One region of the Paenibacillus filicis genome, then DNA from elsewhere that is predicted to be linked to it. Evidence: a T-box and tRNA genes for the amino acid it is inferred to sense, from the RefSeq annotation. Region 1 holds a T-box; the other regions hold tRNA genes.

What was found. The T-box of region 1 lies ahead of ileS (isoleucine--tRNA ligase). A T-box ahead of a tRNA ligase gene usually reads a tRNA of that ligase, here a tRNA-Ile.
Region 2: it encodes a tRNA-Ile, which carries the amino acid that the T-box ahead of ileS (isoleucine--tRNA ligase) is inferred to sense. The anticodon was not compared.
Region 3: it encodes a tRNA-Ile, which carries the amino acid that the T-box ahead of ileS (isoleucine--tRNA ligase) is inferred to sense. The anticodon was not compared.

The regions. Positions count from the first base shown of each region.
Region 1 is NZ_JBBPCC010000031.1:56,952-63,832, reverse strand. It holds gene WMW72_RS32025 (DUF6273 domain-containing protein) at 1-349, opposite strand, end outside; tRNA gene WMW72_RS32020 (tRNA-Phe) at 632-704, opposite strand; tRNA gene WMW72_RS32015 (tRNA-Phe) at 722-794, opposite strand; tRNA gene WMW72_RS32010 (tRNA-Phe) at 812-887, opposite strand; T-box leader at 939-1,176, opposite strand; T-box leader at 1,487-1,748, shown strand; gene ileS (isoleucine--tRNA ligase) at 1,807-4,887, shown strand; gene WMW72_RS32000 (stalk domain-containing protein) at 5,169-6,881, shown strand, end outside.
Region 2 is NZ_JBBPCC010000011.1:147,948-154,828, reverse strand. It holds gene gerPC (spore germination protein GerPC) at 1-55, opposite strand, end outside; gene WMW72_RS17985 (spore germination protein GerPB) at 78-305, opposite strand; gene WMW72_RS17980 (spore germination protein) at 321-542, opposite strand; gene WMW72_RS17975 (Hsp20/alpha crystallin family protein) at 673-1,149, shown strand; gene WMW72_RS17970 (spore germination protein) at 1,239-1,457, opposite strand; tRNA gene WMW72_RS17965 (tRNA-Leu) at 1,654-1,738, opposite strand; gene WMW72_RS17960 (alpha/beta-type small acid-soluble spore protein) at 1,954-2,187, shown strand; cyclic di-GMP riboswitch class II at 2,761-2,842, shown strand; tRNA gene WMW72_RS17955 (tRNA-Ile) at 3,504-3,577, opposite strand; tRNA gene WMW72_RS17950 (tRNA-Met) at 3,589-3,662, opposite strand; gene WMW72_RS17945 (hypothetical protein) at 3,738-3,905, opposite strand; gene WMW72_RS17940 (phosphatidylglycerophosphatase A family protein) at 4,046-4,606, opposite strand; gene WMW72_RS17935 (phosphatidylinositol-specific phospholipase C/glycerophosphodiester phosphodiesterase family protein) at 4,786-5,805, shown strand; gene WMW72_RS17930 (hypothetical protein) at 5,922-6,881, opposite strand, start outside.
Region 3 is NZ_JBBPCC010000039.1:8,613-15,493, forward strand. It holds gene WMW72_RS34210 (GNAT family N-acetyltransferase) at 1-660, opposite strand, end outside; gene WMW72_RS34215 (Imm50 family immunity protein) at 881-1,534, shown strand; gene WMW72_RS34220 (S-layer homology domain-containing protein) at 1,616-2,038, opposite strand; tRNA gene WMW72_RS34225 (tRNA-Leu) at 2,601-2,682, opposite strand; tRNA gene WMW72_RS34230 (tRNA-Ile) at 2,687-2,764, opposite strand; gene WMW72_RS34235 (hypothetical protein) at 3,098-3,349, shown strand; gene WMW72_RS34240 (DNA polymerase beta superfamily protein) at 3,622-4,353, opposite strand; gene WMW72_RS34245 (3'-5' exonuclease) at 4,391-4,927, opposite strand; gene WMW72_RS34250 (metallophosphoesterase family protein) at 5,037-5,732, opposite strand; gene WMW72_RS34255 (SMI1/KNR4 family protein) at 5,772-6,311, opposite strand; gene WMW72_RS34260 (hypothetical protein) at 6,484-6,723, opposite strand; gene WMW72_RS34265 (hypothetical protein) at 6,759-6,881, opposite strand, start outside.

The DNA of each region.
Region 1 (6,881 bases):
CCTCTCCATTGTCCGTGCAAGGAGTCGTCTTTATCCATTTCTTTTCGGCGGCCTGAAAAGCCGAGTTATAGAATTCATCGTTCAGCCACTTGCGCAAATTACAGTCACGCCATGTAATGTCCACGCAATCACGCCAAGTCATATCCGCGCCCTCACCGTGATACCGTCTACAGTCCAAAATATACTCGCTTAACATCGACAGCTCGCTGCCCGAATTTTGCAGGACCCGCCACTTGATCGGCGTTCTATCCGTACCGTCCGCCGTCTGAGGATAGGTACCGAAAGTTATAATTTCGCCGGGCATTATGCTGCGAAGCAGAAGTGGGAAAGTAAGATGATCATGTTCCAATACATTCTCCTCCTTACTTTTCTTATCGTCTTCGATCATACAACATGCATGCAAGATTTCGGTTTATATACTATGCTTCCTTGCATAGGTGGGCAGAAACGATGAGATATAAATCATTACCATAAATCTGATCTCTCATAACGTCGTCGTATTGGCGGATGTAGATGTGTCAAGAGGGTTACGTGAAGAGAAGCTGCTGTTGGAGCTGTGCCTTGTGAGGATTCACGGATAGATGCAGAAGCCTGGGTAAGAAGGCATTTTTGCCTTGAAAGTTTGAAAGAATGGCTCGGGACGGGATCGAACCGCCGACACTAGGATTTTCAGTCCTATGCTCTACCAACTGAGCTACCAAGCCTTGAAAGTTGAAAGTGATGGCTCGGGACGGGATCGAACTGCCGACACTAGGATTTTCAGTCCTATGCTCTACCGACTGAGCTACCGAGCCTTGAACGTTGAAAGTGATGGTGGCTCGGGACGGGATCGAACCGCCGACACTAGGATTTTCAGTCCTATGCTCTACCAACTGAGCTACCAAGCCTTGAACGTAATCTCTTATAAAAAAACATGGAAAAACAAAAAGGCCCTCATCCAAAGGGACGAGAAGCCGCGGTACCACCCTAAATTAGAACTTTCCTTTTACAAACAGAAATGTTCTCACTTGAAAAAATAACGGATAAACCGGTACACCTCTACTTACCCAAAAGGGGTTCAAGGGACAGCTCCGGAGCGAACTTCAATCAACTCTTACCCTTAGAAACGCTCTCAGTCTTCGGCGTTTCCTCCCTGAAAGGAGGCATTGATTTACTTTTCTCCATCTAAGCTTTTGTATGGATATGTAATTTTCATTATTGTATGTTACAGCCGACGATAAGTCAATAATTGGAACAAAATTATTTATCGATTAAACAAAGGGTCCTTGTTGTGAACTCGCCTGCTGCTAGGAATCCCTAGGATACTATGATGCCCATCCCGTTTATCGAGAGTATGGTTCAAGCTGTGAAGAACAAATAGGACATAGAATCCTAACCGGTTCAGCTTGTATCATCTTGACGAGTGCACGCGGCTTCGATACATCTGTAGTTGGCCCTTGACTCTTCCTCCATTTAGGTGTAAAACTAACGTATCAGAATCATCTGTATAAATTCATTGACGAGAACGAGTACGCTAAATCCCTTGTCCCCCAGAGAGTTGGCCCTGTGCTGAAAGCCAACGTTCAAGACTTAGCCGAACATCCTCTCCGAGAAGGAAAGCTGAAGCAATCCAAGTAAGCTGACCCGGGACCCCGCCGTTACAAGGGGCGCGTATGATGGTACGCAGTACGAGTGTCGCAACAATCCCGCAAGAATGGGGATGCATGCGGAACAAGGGTGGTAGCGCGAGAGTCAATCTCGTCCCTTACGGGACGGGATTTTTTTGTTTTTTCAGCCCATAATGTGAAGAGAAGGGATGATCCAGAAATGAGAAAAGTGGATGTAAAGGAGCCGGCAAGAGCCCGCGAGCTCCGGGTGCTGGGGCAGTGGAGGGAGCAAGAGACGTTCCGTCAATCGATGGACAGCCGCAAGGATCGTCCGAATTTCGTCTTCTACGAAGGACCGCCGACAGCCAATGGCAAGCCTCACATCGGCCATGTACTAGGCCGCGTGATCAAGGATTTTATCGGGCGCTATAAGACGATGTCCGGCTACCGCGTCGTCCGCAAGGCCGGTTGGGACACGCATGGCCTCCCGGTGGAGCTGGGCGTGGAGAAGCAGCTCGGCATCTCCGGCAAGCAGGAGATTGAGAACTACGGTGTGGCGGAGTTCGTCAAGCAGTGCCGCAGCAGCGTGTTTGAATACGAGAAGCAATGGCGGGAGTTGTCCGAGGCTATCGGTTATTGGACAGATATGGAGAATCCATACGTCACCCTGACCAACGACTACATCGAGAGCGTGTGGCATATCCTGTCCACCATTCACGGGAAAGGGCTGCTGTACAAAGGCCATCGCGTCAGCCCTTACTGTCCGGACTGTCAGACGACGCTCAGCTCGCATGAGGTAGCTCAGGGCTACGAGGATGTGAAGGACCTCAGTGCCACAGTGAAATTCCGCAGCAAGGCGGGCGGAGAAGTGTTCCTGGCCTGGACGACGACGCCTTGGACGCTGCCGGCCAACGTGGCGCTGGCGGTGAACCGGGACCTGGACTATGCCAAGGTCGAGCACCAGGGACAGGTATACATCGTGGCGCTGAACCTCGTGGAGCAGGTGATGAAGCAGGACTATACGATCCTGTCTACGCATAAGGGAGCCGAATTTGTCGGCGTATCTTATGAGCCTCCTTTCGGCTATGTCAGCTTGAAGCACGGTCATGTCGTCGTAGATGCCGACTATGTGAGCGATACGAGCGGTACGGGGATTGTCCATATCGCTCCGGCTCACGGGGAGGACGACTACAAGACGGCTCGGAGCCACGAGATCGACTTCATCAATGTGGTTGATCTGAGCGGTCGCTATACGGCGGAGATCACAGATTTTGCCGGACGGTTCGTCAAGGACTGCGATGTGGATATCGTGAAGGAACTGTCCGCGCGGGGGCTGCTGTTCGCCAAGGAGCGCTATGAGCACAGCTATCCGTTCTGCTGGCGGTGCAAATCCCCACTCCTGTACTATGCAACGGAGAGCTGGTTTATCCGGACGACGGCGGTTAAGGACCAGCTGATCGAGAATAACAGCCGGGTGGACTGGTATCCCGGCTACTTGAAGGAAGGCCGGTTCGGCAAGTTCCTGGAGGAGCTGGTCGACTGGAATATCAGCCGCAACCGGTACTGGGGGACGCCGCTCAATGTTTGGGTGTGTCAGGACTGCGATGGCGAGCATGCCCCGGGCAGCTACCGTGATCTGCAGGAGCGGGCGCTCCAGCCGATCGGCGACGATCTGGAGCTGCACAAGCCGTATGTCGACGAGGTTAAGCTGCGCTGCTCTTGCGGCGGCGTGATGGAGCGGACGCCGGAGGTGATCGACGTCTGGTTCGACAGCGGCTCGATGCCGTTCGCCCAGTACCATCACCCGTTCGGCGATGAGCAGCAGTTCCGTCAGCAGTACCCCGCCGATATGATCTGCGAAGGCATCGACCAGACCCGCGGCTGGTTCTTCAGCCTGCTGGCCGTCTCGACGCTGTACAACGGGCAGATGCCGTACAAGGCGGTTCTCTCCACCGGGCATATTCTGGATGAAGCCGGGCAGAAGATGTCCAAGAGCAAGGGCAATGTCATCGACCCTTGGGACATCATCGGGGAATTCGGCAGCGACGCTTTCCGCTGGGCGATGCTGTCCGGCAGTGCGCCGTGGAACAGCAAGCGGTTCGCCAAGTCGATGGTAGCGGAAGCGAAGTCCAAGGTAGTCGATACGCTGCACAATACCCATGCGTTTTACGCGCTGTATGCGGCCATCGACGGTTATCGGCCCGAGGAACATCCAGCCCGTGTGTCGGAGAACGAGCTGGACCGCTGGATCTTATCGCGGTTGAATAGCACGCTGAGGCTGGTCCGGAAGGGACTGGAGGCCAATGATTTCCTGAACCCTGCCAAGCAGCTCGAGCTGTTCATTGACGAGCTGAGCAACTGGTATATCCGCCGTTCCCGTGACCGGTTCTGGGGCAGCGGGCTGACGACAGATAAAGTGTCCGCCTACCAGACGCTGCGGGATGTGCTGATGACGGTAGCCGGGATCGTCGCTCCGTATCTGCCGTTTATCGCCGAAGATCTGTGGGGGAATCTCGGAGGAAAGGGCAGCGTGCACCTGACGGATTATCCGGACGTGCGGGAGGAACGGATCGACGAGCAGCTCGAGGCCGATATGGGCCAGGCGCGGCAGATCGTTGAGCTGGCCCGCACAATCCGGGCTGAGTCTGGCGTCAAGACGCGGCAGCCGCTATCCGAGCTTATCGTGGCACTGGACGGGGAGTTCGATCTGAGCCGGTTCGCAGAGATTATCCGCGAGGAAATCAATGTGAAGGCGCTGCGTGCGGAGAGCGGAAGCGGAGGGTTCGTCGACTATAGCCTCAAGCTGAATCTGAAGACAGCGGGCAAAAAATACGGCAAGCTGGTCGCCCCGGTGCAAGCTCTTCTGCGCGGACTGGGAGCCGATGAGGCTCGGCAGGCGGTCGAGAAAGGCGGGCTGCGCCTTGATGTAGAAGGCCAGACGCTGGAGCTTCCGCTTGAGGAGCTGCTGGTAGAGAAGCAGGCCAAGACCGGCTTTGCCTCCGCCTCGACAGGCGGAGTCACCGTGACGCTCAACACGGCCATTACGCCGGAGCTGGAGCAGGAGGGCTGGGTACGAGAGGTCATCCGCATCGTGCAAGACTACCGCAAGCAGTTGGAGCTGCCGATCGAGCGGCGCATTCGGCTTGTGCTGGATGTGAATCCTGAGCTCGAAGAGGCACTGGTCCGCTTCGACAGCGTGCTGCAGGAGCATGTGCTGCTGGAGAATGTCCGGTATGGACAGGAAGAAGGGATGGACGCCTTCCCGATGGGGGACCGTCAGGTCCGGCTGCGGGTCGAATAAGACTGTCTGCCGATTGTTGGCGGGGACGCTGCGCAGACCGTATGCTGCAGGTTTCGGTGGATTAGGGGCTGGAGGTCTCAGTCTCCGTATCGGGCAACCTCCTGCTCCGCTGGGCCTAATCCCCGCAGCTAAGGAGAGCCGGTCCGTATGGAGAGGCTGACCAGCCTGCCTGCTCGTATAGACGTGAATATTCGGACGCAAGAAGGGAAATGGCAGCTTTTGTTGAATGATAGGGGTATCCGCTGCTGGATGAAAAACCCATAACAACAGGAGGTTACCCCGTGATTCAAGCTAGGTTCTATGTACTTATGGGGACACTGTGCATCATGCTGCTGCTGGCGGTGGCTGAGGGCAGCACGGTGTCCGCTGCGGCAGGCGACTGCCAATCCGAGATTATGCAAGCAAGAAAGCCCCGCCCCAGTGGGGCGATGAATCAAGACGGCACGTATACGGCCTTCGATTATGCCGGGAAGCCTGATCCCAGCAGCACGATCTTCGCCTGCGTGAACGATCAGTTCCTCTCGACCGATGTTCCCGTGCAGGTGGAGAACGGTGTCTCGCTTATTCCGATGAGAGCGCTGCTGGAGGCGCTTGGTGCAGAGCTTGACTGGGACGGCGACAGCCGCACGGTCAAGGTCAACCTGCACGGGACTTCGGTCGTCCTGCAGGTCGACCGCACTGAAGCCCTGGTGAACGGGCACAGTGTGAAGCTGGATGTGCCAGCCCGCATGAAGGACGGACGCGTTCTGATCCCAACTCGTTTTATCTCCGAGCAGCTTGGCAGCGCTGTGAGCTGGCAGCCGGAGCGCAAGGCCATTCTGATCTACAAGCCGCTTCAAGCGGAGGTCAGCGCGCAGGCGGTTGCAGCCGCGACACTGAATACCGATGATTATCGATACGGCAATTATTTTTCTACGGCCAAGAGGTTCTTGCTGAACAGGAAGAATCAGGTGGTGCTGGTCGAGGACGAAGGCAGCGAGCTTCGCGTGCAGGAGTTTACGCCGGCATTCGACAAGACGGGGGAGAGAACGGTCCTGATGGAGCTTCCTTTGCTGGGAGGCGTTCATCTGGGGGAGGATGGCCATTATTATGTCCTCTATGGTCAGTCCAATATGGAAGAATCGGCCGAGAAGAAGGTTTATACGATTGTCCAGTACGATGAAGCCTGGAAGAAAATCGGTCAAACCGACATCCGCGATGTCTACGTGTCCCAGCCGTTCCACGCAGGTAATGTGACGATGGACAGCCACAACGGGACCTTGGCCGTTTATTCTACGCGGCTGCGTTATCTGACGCCCGATGACGGGCTGCGCCATCAGTCCAATATCACCTTCCTGGTCGATATGAAAAGCATGCGCTTGCTCTATGACGGCGGACAGTGGCCGCGGAATTACGTCAGTCACTCATTTGCGACATACGTCCGCTTCGATGGCGATAAGATTGTGTATGCCGACCATGGGGACGGCTATCCGCGTTCGATCTCGCTTCAAGTGGAGCAGCAGGACGAGATCGTCTCCAAGCTGGATATTCTCCGGTTCCCCGGAAAGATCGGCGACAACTACACCGGAGCGCATCTAGGTGGTCTGGAGGTGGCCAAGGACGCCTATCTGGTGGCTGGCTCCAGCGTATCCCTAACGGAGCAGTACGGGAATTCCGAGACGAAAAATGTCTATTTGGGGGTTATTCCCAAGGGAGCCACAGATGATTCTCAGGTTAAGGTCGTCTGGATGACCGATCATGCGGTCGAATCCGGGGTTAACATCAAGGAGACGCATCTGATCAAGTTAAGCGACAACAAATTCGTCCTGCTATGGGAGGAGTCCGGGGACAACGGAGGTCTCTTCTACACGGTCGTGGACGGCTCCGGCCGACAGCTTCGCGGACCCTCTTCACTGCACGGCGTGCCGTCGCCAGGCCATATCGATCCGCTGGTTAGCGGCGATCACATCCTCTGGTATGCTCACGATAGAAGCAGCTCCGAGGAACAGGGGCCG
Region 2 (6,881 bases), on a different contig from region 1:
TCAGATAAGAATGGAGCTGCTGGAAATAGGTCTCGAAATTCGAATTCAGGCCCATGGCTTATTCCTCCGTTTTACATTTAACGGGACGGGACCGGAAGCGGCACCAACGGCAATGGCGATTGCTCTTCCGCAGCTCCTGCCATACCCAGCTCAGGAGCAGGCCCTGTAAATCCCCCTGTGTTGTATAAATTGGATAAGGATCGGATGGCCCCGGCCGTACCGATCTGAAGGACGGAAGAGTTGTTCACGGCGCCAATTTTCATCTGATGAATCACGATGCTTTGATGAACCGTCCAATTCGCCAATGCCTACCACCTGCCTTAGTTCGTAAGGGCGATATTCGAATCCAGCACATCATTATCATACGTATTGGTCGTACTGACATAATTATAGACACGCAGGTTGTCGCCTGTGTTGAAGGACCCCGCTCCCGCGAAGGTTTTGGCTACGGACTGCGGGGCGAGCTGGACGGAATCTCCAATATGCACGATGGAGCCCGCGCTGACGTTGTTGATCTTGATGGCGCCCACGATAGCCGGCATGAGGCAACACCTGTTTCGCATGGATTTGTTTCAATATATGACGTGCGAGGGCAAAGTATGTATTTCCGGCCAATTTCAATCATGCGCTTCCTGCCGGCATCATATAATGGCACCAAAGGAGTGATTGCTTATGAGCGGGCCCAACCCATCCCAACCCTCCAATTCCAACCCCTATTTCGATATGAACTGGAAGCAGTTCGAGCAATTTTTTGGAGGAAAAATGCCCTTCCCCCCAGCTTCGGAGATTCCCGGTGATTTATCCTGGGTCGACGGCTACATCAAGGATGTGATGAAGCAGGCGATGCCGCAAGCCCAGACTCAAGGACTCAAGCATCATTTTCATACGGAGGTTTTCGACACGCATCGAAACATCATCGTCAAGGTCCACATTCCCGATAAAGCCCAAGCGCGTAAAATCAGGGTGCTGCTCAATGTAAGTACCCTGCGCCTGGAAGGTCTGCCTCAAGACAAAAGCCAGATGGTCCGTCTCCCGAGTCTGGTCAATGCGAGCAGCTGCAAAGCCGTCTACCGCAATGGCATTCTCCAGCTCCATATGCGCAAGCAATCGTCAGAGCATCCCTTCTACGAGATTGATGTCCGATTCTAATCCGCACATTAGGCGCAAGCAAAAAGCACACGTCCTCCGGATCGCCGTGACACGGAGCGTGTGCTTTTTCCTATAGCGCCTAAGAACAACTAATTATTGCCCGCATTGTTGCTGTCGAAGATATCCGGATCAATCGTATTCGTAAAGCTGAGCAGCGTGAAGGTTGCGCTGAAATCACCGGTGTTGCCGCCCCCGGCTCCCGATGCCGTCTTCGACGTGCTTTTCGGTGTGACCTGCAAAACATCGCCGAATACCAATTCTCCATCATTGCCTGTAACTTTGATCGGAGCCAGAATAATCGAAGGCATTCTGATTCTCTCCTTCCCTGTCTTGTGGTTAAGTATATGACCGCATTCTAGAAATCATCCCGGCGGACATGCCGATAGGCGGGGAAAATCTTGAAAATTCCACTAACATCCCCGCCCCTGCTTCTTCAAATAAAAAAAATCGCATGCGTCCCGTCTCCACGAGAGCATACGATTTCCTTTCTTGCAACAGCTATAATGCCGAGAACCGGACTCGAACCGGTACGGGAGAAACTCCCGACAGATTTTAAGTCTGTTGCGTCTGCCTATTCCGCCATCCCGGCACATTCATTAGTCATCCTAGCCGACTTGGGCTTATTATATCCTGCTTATTCATGAGAAAGCAAGACTTGCAATTGAAGACGGCAAACAGAACAAACTTGTTCGTAATCCCTGAAAAGCTTGAAAACTTTTGCATAATAACCCTTCCTGACGGGGAACATATCCCTACATTGGCGGATACAAGTCAATGAAGATAAATCCAGGAGGGATTTCAGGTATGGCTACAGGTCAAGGTCGTTCCAACAATCAACTGGTCGTTCAACAAGCTGCATCAGCATTAGCCCAACTGAAGTACGAAGTTGCACAAGAGCTTGGTATTCAAATCCCGCAGGACGGGTATTACGGATACGTAGCAACTCGCGATACAGGCGCAATCGGCGGCCACATTACCCGCAGATTGGTCCAAATTGCCGAGCAGCAATTGTCCGGCCAATATTCAAGCAACCGCTAGTCCTTGATTTAGTCACAACAGTAAGCTGAGTCTAAACCAGCTGTAAAGATGACATGTACCCGTCTGTTGCCGCAGGCGGGTTTCTTGCTATCTCCACAGGAAAGCATACAATCGCATCTCGCTATCCTGAATGTTACTGAAGCTGCTGCTCCCCAATAGAACCAGGACGATTAGAGGCTCGTATATTCCGTTTGAGCTTGTCCCTGGAGCGATCCCATTCCTCTCCGCCGCCTCTATTCCTGCCTAGAGAAGAGCCGGTGGGTCCTTCCTCCCGCCCGGCTTGCATCGCTTTTAAATAATTAAAGGCTTCATCGAAATTGGAAAAGTGATTCATGCGCGTTCCTCCACATGCGTGTGATTTCTTCTTTTACCCGCTATGGGAAGGACTTAATCAGGCCGGGTCGAACGACAAGCCCCGATGGATAGCATAGCCCTCTGGGATCGGGTTTATACGGCTTGAGGAATAAAAAATGACGGATCCATCATTTGAACAGCATTTTGTTCCTAATTGTAAGGAAATAGTAACTTCGTGTGAAAATAAACAGAATTTCCCCGTGCAATTTGTTATGATAGGAACAGGTAGAGCAATGAACTCGAATCTGTATCTGGGCACTTGGATTCGAGGGAGCTAGTAGTGCAACCGGGCCACCTTTCTTCGGGAAAGGTGGCATTTGTTTTAAGTTGTGAAAAATTTCAAAAGTCAGGAGGCACCAAAATGAAGCAGACGATTCATGGTGAAAACATCATCCTTCAATTGGGTATCTCGGAAGAGTCGTTTAACCGGTGGAAAGCAGATCATCTAGTCTTAGAATCGACGAAGGTTGATCCAGCCTCAGCCTCAGTACATAATACCTATCTAAATCGTAAGAGAGAGACCACCCAACGTCCGCTGGCAGCAAGAAGCAGAAGCTATCAGAACAGACCCTTCCGTTCGCCAGCCCCAGGCTCTTCAGGCATGTCCGTACGAAGGAAAAGCTGATTTCCCCGGGCTCCCACAGAAGACTCTGTCGGGGAAAGACAGTCTTGCTTAAAGCCTCTGGCTTATCCATCATGCAGTTCCTGCCGATATGTAGTGAGTACCTCGGATTGTTCTGACGTGCTGATGTCCCTTCGATTAACCTTGACGGCCGCGGCCTTCAAACCAACGCAGCGCGCATTCATCAACCCTCTACATAACCGTTTTCTGCAGTACGGAACCTTTAAGATCCCCTCATGCCTTAGCACTTTTATTCCATCCTTCGATTTAAAAGCAACCATTAGCTAACCCCAGCAATAAAAAACCCCCTCGCTTAGAGCGAGGGGGTTCTTCTTGACTATGGGCCCTGAGGGACTCGAACCCCCGACCAATCGGTTATGAGCCGACCGCTCTAACCAACTGAGCTAAGGGCCCTGACAAACTTATTGCGGGGGCAGGATTTGAACCTGCGGCCTTCGGGTTATGAGCCCGACGAGCTACCGGGCTGCTCCACCCCGCGTCATTATAAATGCTGTCCTCGGACAGCGACAAAAATAAATATACACCAACCCAGGCCCCATAGTCAAGAAATATTTTACACAATGTACCGGACACCGAACCTTCCTTTCGTCGACCGAAAAACTTCGACCTCCGCAGGGCATTCGTAGCCATAGATCCACCAGTCTTCTTCCATCCGCTTGGCTAGGCAGCCTGCCTGAAATTTGCTCTCATACAGCTTCACCCAATAGATCCATTTCACCATGTTCACACCCCGCTGTAAAATCTGATCATAAAGTCACAGGCGTAGTGTAACCAGAAAGAAGCCCCCTTATTTCAAAGGGAGCTTCCGAATAGTAAGGGAGATGAAGGAAATAAGAGGGCTCGCTTCTTCTGCCTGTCCTGTCAGCCTGCGTTTTCCTCAGGAATATCCTGAACTGGCGAGAAGGGCACTACGCTATCCCGTTCCTGCTGATCCCGCTGATGATGGGCGATCCGGCTTGAGGCCGAAGCGGCGATGCTGGCTACCAGATCGTCCAGAAACGTATGGACACCATCGCCTGTTTTTGTATCAAGCTTGCGGATAATTCCAATCTTCTGCTTATCCAGATGACCAAAAGTCGTCACCGCGATGCTACCGTATCCAAACACAGAGCCGAGTGCAAGCGTCTCGTCGCATCCGAATAATCCTTCATCCGAAGCTATGATCGATTGAATAGGCTCAGAGAGCATGCCTTTCTCGGCAAGCACATCCAGCTCTATCCCGACTAAGATCGCATGCTGAAGCTCCCGCTTCTGCAGTACCGCATGAACGGCATTCATACAGTCCTCCAAGGTCAGATCGGGATGATACGGACTTTGCATCTCTCTGACAATCAAGGCTACATCCTCTATGGTGACGCCACGTTCTTGAAGTTTCTGATAAACGGCAGCTCTGATTTCCTGGCTGTGGACTTGTCGAGTCATACGTATCGCCCCTTTGAGAGAAGTGCTTCTATTATACCATTCTATGAGACCGCTTGTACGGTTGTGATGCGGTATGACGACATGCAACTTGTGGAGCTCCGCCCATTTTGACAGCGAGCTGTTACATTTTTCCTCAGCCTGTTTAAACATATATGATCAAGCAAGAAGGAGTGAACCGGATGTTACGCTATAGGTCAGTTATGAAGACATGGGGACTTGTCTCCCTTGCGCTCAGCTTACTGCTTGGATTATCATCCGTACCTGCACATGCGCAAGATTCTTGGACCCGGTATAGGTACATCGCCCATGGCATGGGCCAAATCGACGGCGTGGATATCTCCAATTCGCGCGAAGCCTTTATAACTAATTATGAAAGAGGATTTCGCGTTTTCGAAGCCGATCTGATCCTGACCACCGATGACCAGCTGGTCGCCCGGCATGATTGGTCCGACTATTTGACGAAAAAGCTTCGTCAGCCCCTTGCTTCCGAGAAAATGATCGATTCACCGATGTCATTGGAGCAATTCAAAGCAAGACTGATCCTGAATCGGTACCATCCGATGGATGTCTCGGAGCTGCTCAGCTTGCTTAAAGACTACCCGGAGGCCTATCTCATTACGGATACCAAGGAAACCGATTCACGGCTTGTTGAGAAGCAATTCAGATTGCTGGTCAACGCCGCCAAGTCCGTAGACCCAGACCTGCTGAACCGAATCGTCCCGGAGCTGTATACACCGGAGATGATCCGGCAGGTGAGATCGATCTATCCATTTCCATCCTTTCTATTCTCCCTGTACTTGTCCTCGCTCAGTCATGATGAGGTCTTGAAGGAGGTGCGCACACTGGGTGTTCAAGCGCTGGCAATGCCGTTCGAAAGAGCTGAGGCAGGATGGATCAGCAGTCTGAAGGCAGCAGGCGCAGTGGTCTATACGCATACAGTGAACGAGCCCAAAGAATGGGAACGCCTGCGGGATATGGGCGTTCATGGCGTCTATACGGACCAGTCGGCTCCTATCGGGCGAAAAACAGCCGTGTCCCTTCCGCTAAGCGATATGCTGACAAGGTATGAAACCGAGCCTACCGACGGTTCGCAATCCCCGACATTAATGCCCATCCCCCAGCAGCAGAATGCCCCCTGGATGACTTGGCTGCTGGATAAAATGAAAGATTGGCTCCAATCCGGCCGAAGTTCCGCATAGGCGATCCACATTGGACATCACTGCAGACTGCTGCAGTTACAGCAAAGCCGCCCTTCAAGGCGGCTTATTTCATATGCTCATGCAGCTTGTATAAAGATGAATGATAGCCTGTTTCCTTATTGATTAAATTGAGTCAGCAGACGCTTGCCTTCGCCCGTTGGTGTCTGGAAGCTCTCATAGATCTTGACTTTATGACGCACATCCAGGCTGTCGGATGCACCGCTCAGCGAGATCGTATTGTCCCCATTCACCAGCCGGTTCGCTCCGTACAGGCTTGCATTGCCGCGGCCTACGAGCCGGTCATGCGAATCATACAGCTCCACCAGCAGCGTCGGGAAGGAGGCATCGAGCTGCACCTGCTCGTCGCGGGTAATATTCAGGTCCAGCTTCAGCCGGTATACATATTGGTATTGCGTGTTCATTCCAAAATCGGAGGTCAAGTTCCAGTTCTTGACCTTCACCTGGAACGGATACAGGCTCCATTCGTCCTTCTTCGCTTCTTGCAGGTTTGTCGAGATCGCGGCGATTGTCGTTTTGTACGGAGCCGCTGTTACGGCATCCTGTACCTTCAGTACTAATCCGTCGCCCTTCTCGGAAACCGGCAGCGTGAACGAGTAGCTGATGGTGAGCGAGGAGCTTGGCAGCACCGCAGCCGTCTGGGTCGCCTGACGGCTGCCTGCATACTCGTAGCCATCCCGGCTCACCAGGTCAGCCTGGAACACAGGCACGGCCAGAGGCTTCGCCGACTTGTTCGTCAGCTTGAACTTCGCAGTTACGTTCCTGTTCCCATCTTCCTTGTTCTCATGCAGGGTGTACTCGACGACCGACACCGCCAGATCGGGGTTGATCAGCTTGCTTCGTTCGTCGAAAACAATAGAATGACCCAAGGTGTAAGCAGCGAAGCTCGTACCCGGTCCTTCACCAGGAAGCAATAGGTTCAAGCGGCCTACCTTGAAGGTGGTCACCGTAACGCCCGCTGCTCCTGCCTCCGCGAACGACTCCGGCGTCAGCACGTTCAGACTCTGCAGGACCGTATCTTGATCCGTTGGGATTGCGTAATGGACATATTTCTCGGC
Region 3 (6,881 bases), on a different contig from region 1:
CAGAGCGGTTAGCCCCCGTCCGGTCTTCTCGAATTCCGCCCGCAAGGCAAGCTCTCCCTTGCGCCAAGTGTAATCGAAGAAATCAAAGCCCCGCTCCCGGCGGCCATCCGGTTCGATCACGAGCTCGCGGGTGCTGTCAGCATACCAATCCAGCTCTTCGAAATACGGGGCGAGCACCTCGGTCTGCAGGATAGTCGGGATAAAGTTCATCAGATGGACGAAATCATCACTTTTTTCCCAGAAAAACCCGCACTTCTTGTACATCGGCACGGCCTTGGTGTTGCCCGCCCAGGTGAACAGATCGAGACGCGGCCAGCCCGCTTCCACGGTCTTGCGAACCGCATTCAAGATCAGATTCCGGCCAACCTTGTGCCCGTGATAATCGGGCCGTACATTCAACAACGGCACATACAAGGCCCCTTCGTCCTGGCGGTAGTGCGCGAAGCTGCAGAAGCCAACAACCTCCTCGCCGTGAACGGCGAGAAAGACATGAAGATGTGAGGAAATCTCCATTTCCCGGCGCACGCTGTCCTCCGTTCTCTGGTCGGTGCCGCCTCCCCAGCTTTCTTTGCTGAGGTTCCACATGTCAGCAACCGCTGCCGCGTAGGATGGTTCATATTCTATAATGCGGATTTGTTCGGCTGTGGCATTTGCTGTCATGTTCTCATCTCCTTTATCTAATCGATAAACGACGCCTGTACACCTTGTATTGATCGAAATAGCTTGATGAGCTATAGTTATTATAACATTAATTGGAAGAATAACGATGAGGTCTAAACTTTTTTACCCAAAGTTTACCTCATTCTTTTCTGTTGACTAGGCTGAGAGCATGCTGGAACGGGTTGAGATCGTTCAGGTGGAATGACTTGGAGGTGTAGAGGTGGGAGAGGAATTATTCAGATCTGCTGGTTGGGGTGTTCATGTTCTATCCGTAGAACGTGAGACGGTCAAGTTTCCCAAGGAAGAGGAAGCGCTGGCCTTTCGCTTACACATCCATGGGGATCCATCGATGAAGCTGCGCATGCATGACCAGATTCAGCTTATTGCAGGGCAGGCTGGTACCCCTTCATGGTCAGCTTTTAGAGCCGTCGTTAACCAATATGAATCAGGTTCGTTGTTATTGTTCATAAGCCCTCAGTACGAATCGCGCTTGGAGGAAGTGCTCAGATTTGAGCTACTATTTTCTCCGCTGGCATCCATTATGGGAATCAATGAGGTTATGCAAACCCTTGGCTGGTTTCCCCCGTTTCATTACGCTGAGATTACCCAAGCTGACCTGAGGGTTGAGAAAGAGGGCTTGGGAAAAACGTTGCGCATAACCATCAAAGACACAGCCGGAGATTTCTCCCCCTACGCCGTGTCTTTTCAATTTACAGGTATTCATGAGGAGAAGCTGTCTCCGTTTGACGAACAAAATAGGTTACTTCAATTGGATTTCTGCTATGAGCATGAAGCCATATATGTCTTCATGGATGCGCAGATGGGCTTCGGAGGATCTTTTCTATGCCGCGAGGTTAGTATGAGGGTAGAGTGAATTGCTCGGGCCGATGCTGTGGAGTTTTGTACTCAGCCATGATGAGGACATTGCGGATGAAGCACACGGATTCCGCCCGCGTCAGGTGGTCACCGCCTTGATAGCCCTAGACCATGGCGGCTGCTTTCCTCTGGGATAGCTGCTTGTCGAGCACATACCGAATCGCTTGGTCACCAATTGCGTTAACCCCTGTGTGACCGCTAGCAGCTCCGCAACGGCCGTTCGTGTAATCGGCTTATCGTGCTGCTCGATTTGGAGCGGATACTGATGCGCGGCGGCGAATGTATCATACGTTGCGCTCCAAGTTGTACTCTCCGGCTGTTCCGCTACTCCTTTTATAGCGATCAGGAGCATTTTCAGAAATTGTTCTTCCGTGGTTGTCGTATCCGGACTAAACCTACCAGGAGCCACGCCGCTCACCATACCGTTTTCTAACGCCCATTCGATGTCTGTCTTGGCCCAGTGGTGGCTTACCTTGGTAGTCAGTGATCTGAAGTGCTCCACGAATAAAGACTGATTCGCCGTCTTTGAGATACTTCTTAATATAATCCACTGTATCGAATGGAGTTAATGTTTTATTATCTTTTACTTTTTTCCTTCTTCATCTCGCTCAAGACCTGCTTTAATATTCATTTGAATCTCGAAATTGTCATCCCGTTCCTTGTATCTTTCACCCCAAGTAACTTTCTAGATATTTTTATTATCACGCTTACCATCACTAGGATCGCGATATACAAGATTAACCTCTTTTGTTTTTGATCCCATTAGCTCAACGTAGACAAATTCTGCTGGACTTGTTTTGATACCAAACTGAATCTTTTGCCAAGGATTACTCCCATCTTTCTTTCGCTAAATGCTTTGTCATTTGAAAGGCCTGTGACGATTCCTTTAAGAACAAACTGTCCCTATGTAGGTTGTAGGTTACTCATTATTATTTATCTCTCCTCATAATTTATATTATAATTATTGGTTAATTTAGAGGAAAGATTTCGGTGGATCTCTACTGTCTATTCATATCACCTACTTATCAGAGTAAAATTGTTGTTAGAATGAACTGTGGTTGCAATACAGATAGCGAGACTCGAACTCGCAAGGTGCATTACCGCAGCATTTTAAGTGCTGTGTGTCTGCCCTTCCACCATATCCGCTCAGTGGATCTTGCAGGATTCGAACTTGCGATGATGTGACCAGTTATGAGCTGGTTGCCATCGGCCTCTAGGCGAAAGATCCAGAATATAAATTCATCCTTTGTCACTTTTAATTGATTCAATTGCTTTCTTTATGTTTAATCCCATTTGCTTCACAATTATCTCAACCGAAAGTAACAAAGGAGGTTTATTCATTTGATGTACTCCTATTCTTTTGCGAAGCAGCTGCTTTTTTTGTGTAGTTAATATAGCATTTTCAAAATACTTTAAATTACATTTTTTATTCTTATAAAATTCGACTTTTATTCTTATTTATAAATTCTATTTTGTGCAATAATTTGAAATATTTAATAATGTGTACCTAGTTGTTCAAGGTAAGTTTTTATTGTAAAATCTACTATAAAGGAGGTGCTAAATGGCTGGAACTTTACGAAATCCTACTATTGGTGAAGTTTGGACCTTAGGTGAACCATCTCGAAAGAAATATGAAGAGGCTGAAAACGCAAAACGAAAAATTTTAGACTACATTCCTTTTAAAATCGGAAGAAAATTCGAAATTATTGAAGTTACTAATTTATTTGGTGGCATAAAATTAAAAGATTTACAAAACGAACGCTTTATTTTTCATGCATACAAACATCACCTAGGAAAGAAAGTAAGTAACTAAAAGAAGTCTCTGACTTCTTTTTTTATTTTTACAGATTTTAATTCTGCTCAAGCACTCCTTCTTTTATAGATAAATTCTCATCCTTACAACCACAATCAGCCTCGAACGCATAGAAAAAAACTTTACAGCGGTTCACTGGCAAGTTCCTTTCCATTCTGAACCAAATTATGCACCATTTAATTAGTTCAAGTCTATATGGCTGATCATTAATCTCTTTAATATAAAAGACAACATGCTTTCTGCCTAATGTTCAAAGATGTAAAGTGTACTTTTTATACTAAATCAATATTATTTTTAATTAAGGATCTTAGCAATCTCTGTAACTTGTTATTGGTCTCTTGATTAACTTTTTGAGACATATATGCATCCTCAATGAGTTTTGTTTCTGCCTCCACATCCTTAGTTAAATCGATAAACTGGTTATATGCTAGACCACCATGTTTGACATTCAACATAAACTCCCTTTCTTCACCCTGATAAACAATAGACGAAGAAAAGTCATTAAAATCAGTAGAATAGAATTTTGAAATAAACTTTAAAAAGTGCAATGACATCATTGCTTTCTTTGTATTGTATCCGAACTTATCTATAATCTCTTGTTGTTTATCAGAATTTGGCTTAAGCAAATCCTTCATCTGACCGTGATACATACCATAACAGCTATTATACAAGTTCCTTAAATTGATTCTTGCTAAATCGTCACGCATTCCAATAATTTGATTTATTTCTTTATAGTCATATGTATCAATCTCAACTGAAAACAAAAGCTCTAGGAATGTTAGATTTGAGTTAAATAGAAGTTTTTCAAGCTTCCTAACATCATGTATCTCAATATCTTCAGCATCTGAAGTGGTAAAATTTTTGTATATGACACCATTATACAAATCATCAAAGGTAGGCAATACAAATAGCTTGATGTCTCGATCAGATTTATTGTCATTTAGATTTCTATTTACGCTCCCAGAAAGAGCCTTAAATACTACTTCTCGTCCATGTACTTTCACTTTTTATAGTCATCTCCTGCCCAACGAAATGCACGTTTTATTTAAACTCCAATTTATCGTAAATCTTAATAAATATCTTCGCAATGTTTCGAGCATCGTCAATACCCCTGTGATGGATACCTTCCAATTGAAGCTTCAGCATTTGTAAAGCTCTTTCCATGCCGACACCTCTTCCCTTACCAATCATCTTTCCGTGCTGGTGCTTTATGCTAATATGATTCAGCAGCCAGTTATTCGAGATTTTATGTAAATCGCAATCCGTCATCAACTGGTTTTTATCATAAAAGCCCCAAGAGCATAGGAAATATTCCTCTTCACCTATCCAATCCTTGAATTTATTAATGGCCTCTATAAAGTAAGGGGCCTTATTAACATCCTCTTGTTTGATAGATGTAAGGTTTTTACAGAAATCCGACAACCATGGATTCCGTATTGGTTTGATGAATGTTTGAAACTCATCAACAAACTCAAGTTTGTCATTTAATTTAACTGCACCAATTTCAATTGTTTCATTTCGATTTGAACGGACATTCTCCCAGCAGGTGGCCTCTAAATCAAGTATAATATAGTTCATTTTACTCATCCATTTCTTAAAGTTGTTATTGTCTATAATAGCATTATTAACCAAAAAAATTCTCAGTAATTATTAATTCTAATAAAACAATACTAATTAGACAATGTATTTATGTCAGCTGCAATACATCTGTAAATATCAATCTCTGATTCCGTGGTAACTCAATATCAGCATGAAAATGAGCAAAAAACCATTTTTTATACTTTAATTTCTTATCTATGTCATTAAAATATCTGTGCATCTGATCCAATTCATACCTAATACCCAGTCGCTCGCTTATCCGCTCCATAGTTCCACTGCAGCATGTATGTGTAATCACATAATCCACAACCCACCTATGCCTATCTAGGTTCTTCAGACCCTCTTCATACTCTGCATATGATGGCATTTCACGTCTCCACCAGGAGATACCCTCTCTACGATGCTCCTTATCATGTGAATCAGCTCCACCGAATGTGAAGAACTTCTTTCCTTCAATTTCATACACTTGGCCACGCATCAAATGAATTATCGATTCATTGATCTTATGCACCTTACCTCCATTCCACTCCTCAACAGGATAGGCGTCCAATAAGTCATGATTCTCATGATTGCCATCAATAAACAAGGTAGTGAACGACTTCTCTTTATTAAGCCATTTACGCCAATACATGTCTTCCTTGTCATTGTTCCAGACAAGTCCAAAGTCTCCCGCTATGATAACATAATCTTTCTTAGTGAGGCTTTTCTGCTGAGGGAAGTTCCTGGTGTTCAGTCTTTTTCCGATACTTACGCTGCCATGCACATCTCCAGTAATATAAATCAAATCGCTTCACTCCAATCAAATATCCATTTTATTACATACCTAATGCCAACGTTTGTCCATTTCATCACTCATTGAAGTTCTCCCCATACATAGCTCTAAAAATGAATCAGCTACACGAACGCTACCCTCAAAGTCTAGATACCCAGAATGAGCTACAAGGATAGGGTATTCATTGTCAGTCATCTCTTCCCTCATATCAAAAATATAATGATTGCCATAACCGTCCATACCCATTGAAACACAATGCTTCATATATTCTGGAAATTCATAGGCTACATTATACTCTCTAAATTGCGTAATACTAAAAAATTGAAAATATCTATCTCCTCTCTGAAAATCTCCACCATTTGAATATTGTAGGAATTCGATATACGTCGATGGAAGTTTTTTCTGCGGAAAACTCCATTGCGAAGGGGCAAATGGTATGTCAGAGCCTGTCTGAGCGTGTGTGTCTATGACGCTCTGAATCTCTAGATCTGATATCTGTGTATTCCAAGTCTCATGGAAATTATAAATTTCTTGATTGCTTGCCCCTTCTCTCTTTTCGAATGCATCTTCAAAAATTTTATCCCATTCCATCTATACTCCTCCGATCCTTACAAAATCTCAATTTTATTCACTTTCATTCTCCCTGTCGTCGGAATGATGACTCCACCAATATGAAAAAAATTATCAATTATTACTTGGCGATTCTTTTTATTTACTCTAATTTTCAATCATCTACCCTCTCCTTTCCAATGAAACTTCGGTTTTATCTTAAGGACTTCCTGACAGTTACATAATTACTTGGGATCTCATTTGCTTCTTTGACTTCTATTAGATATCCACCAGCATCTCTATTGTTTGCAAAATAAACCCTTGTGACACAATAGTATTTGCCTTCATACTGAAGAAATGATTTTACTGGAATAGCATGATCACTGGTAATATTAACAAAATCCCTGGCTTTGGGAAATTTCAACCTGTAACCTATTGTTGCTATCATAGCCACCTCACAAAATAAATTTATATAAATAATTCATTTCATTAAAAATAATAACTACTGAAATTATCATCAAAACATTTTTCAGTTTCACATTTAACTTTGTACCAAGTACCACCAATACTTTGATTTTCCTGTATGAACAATCTACTCGCGCATCGGATGCA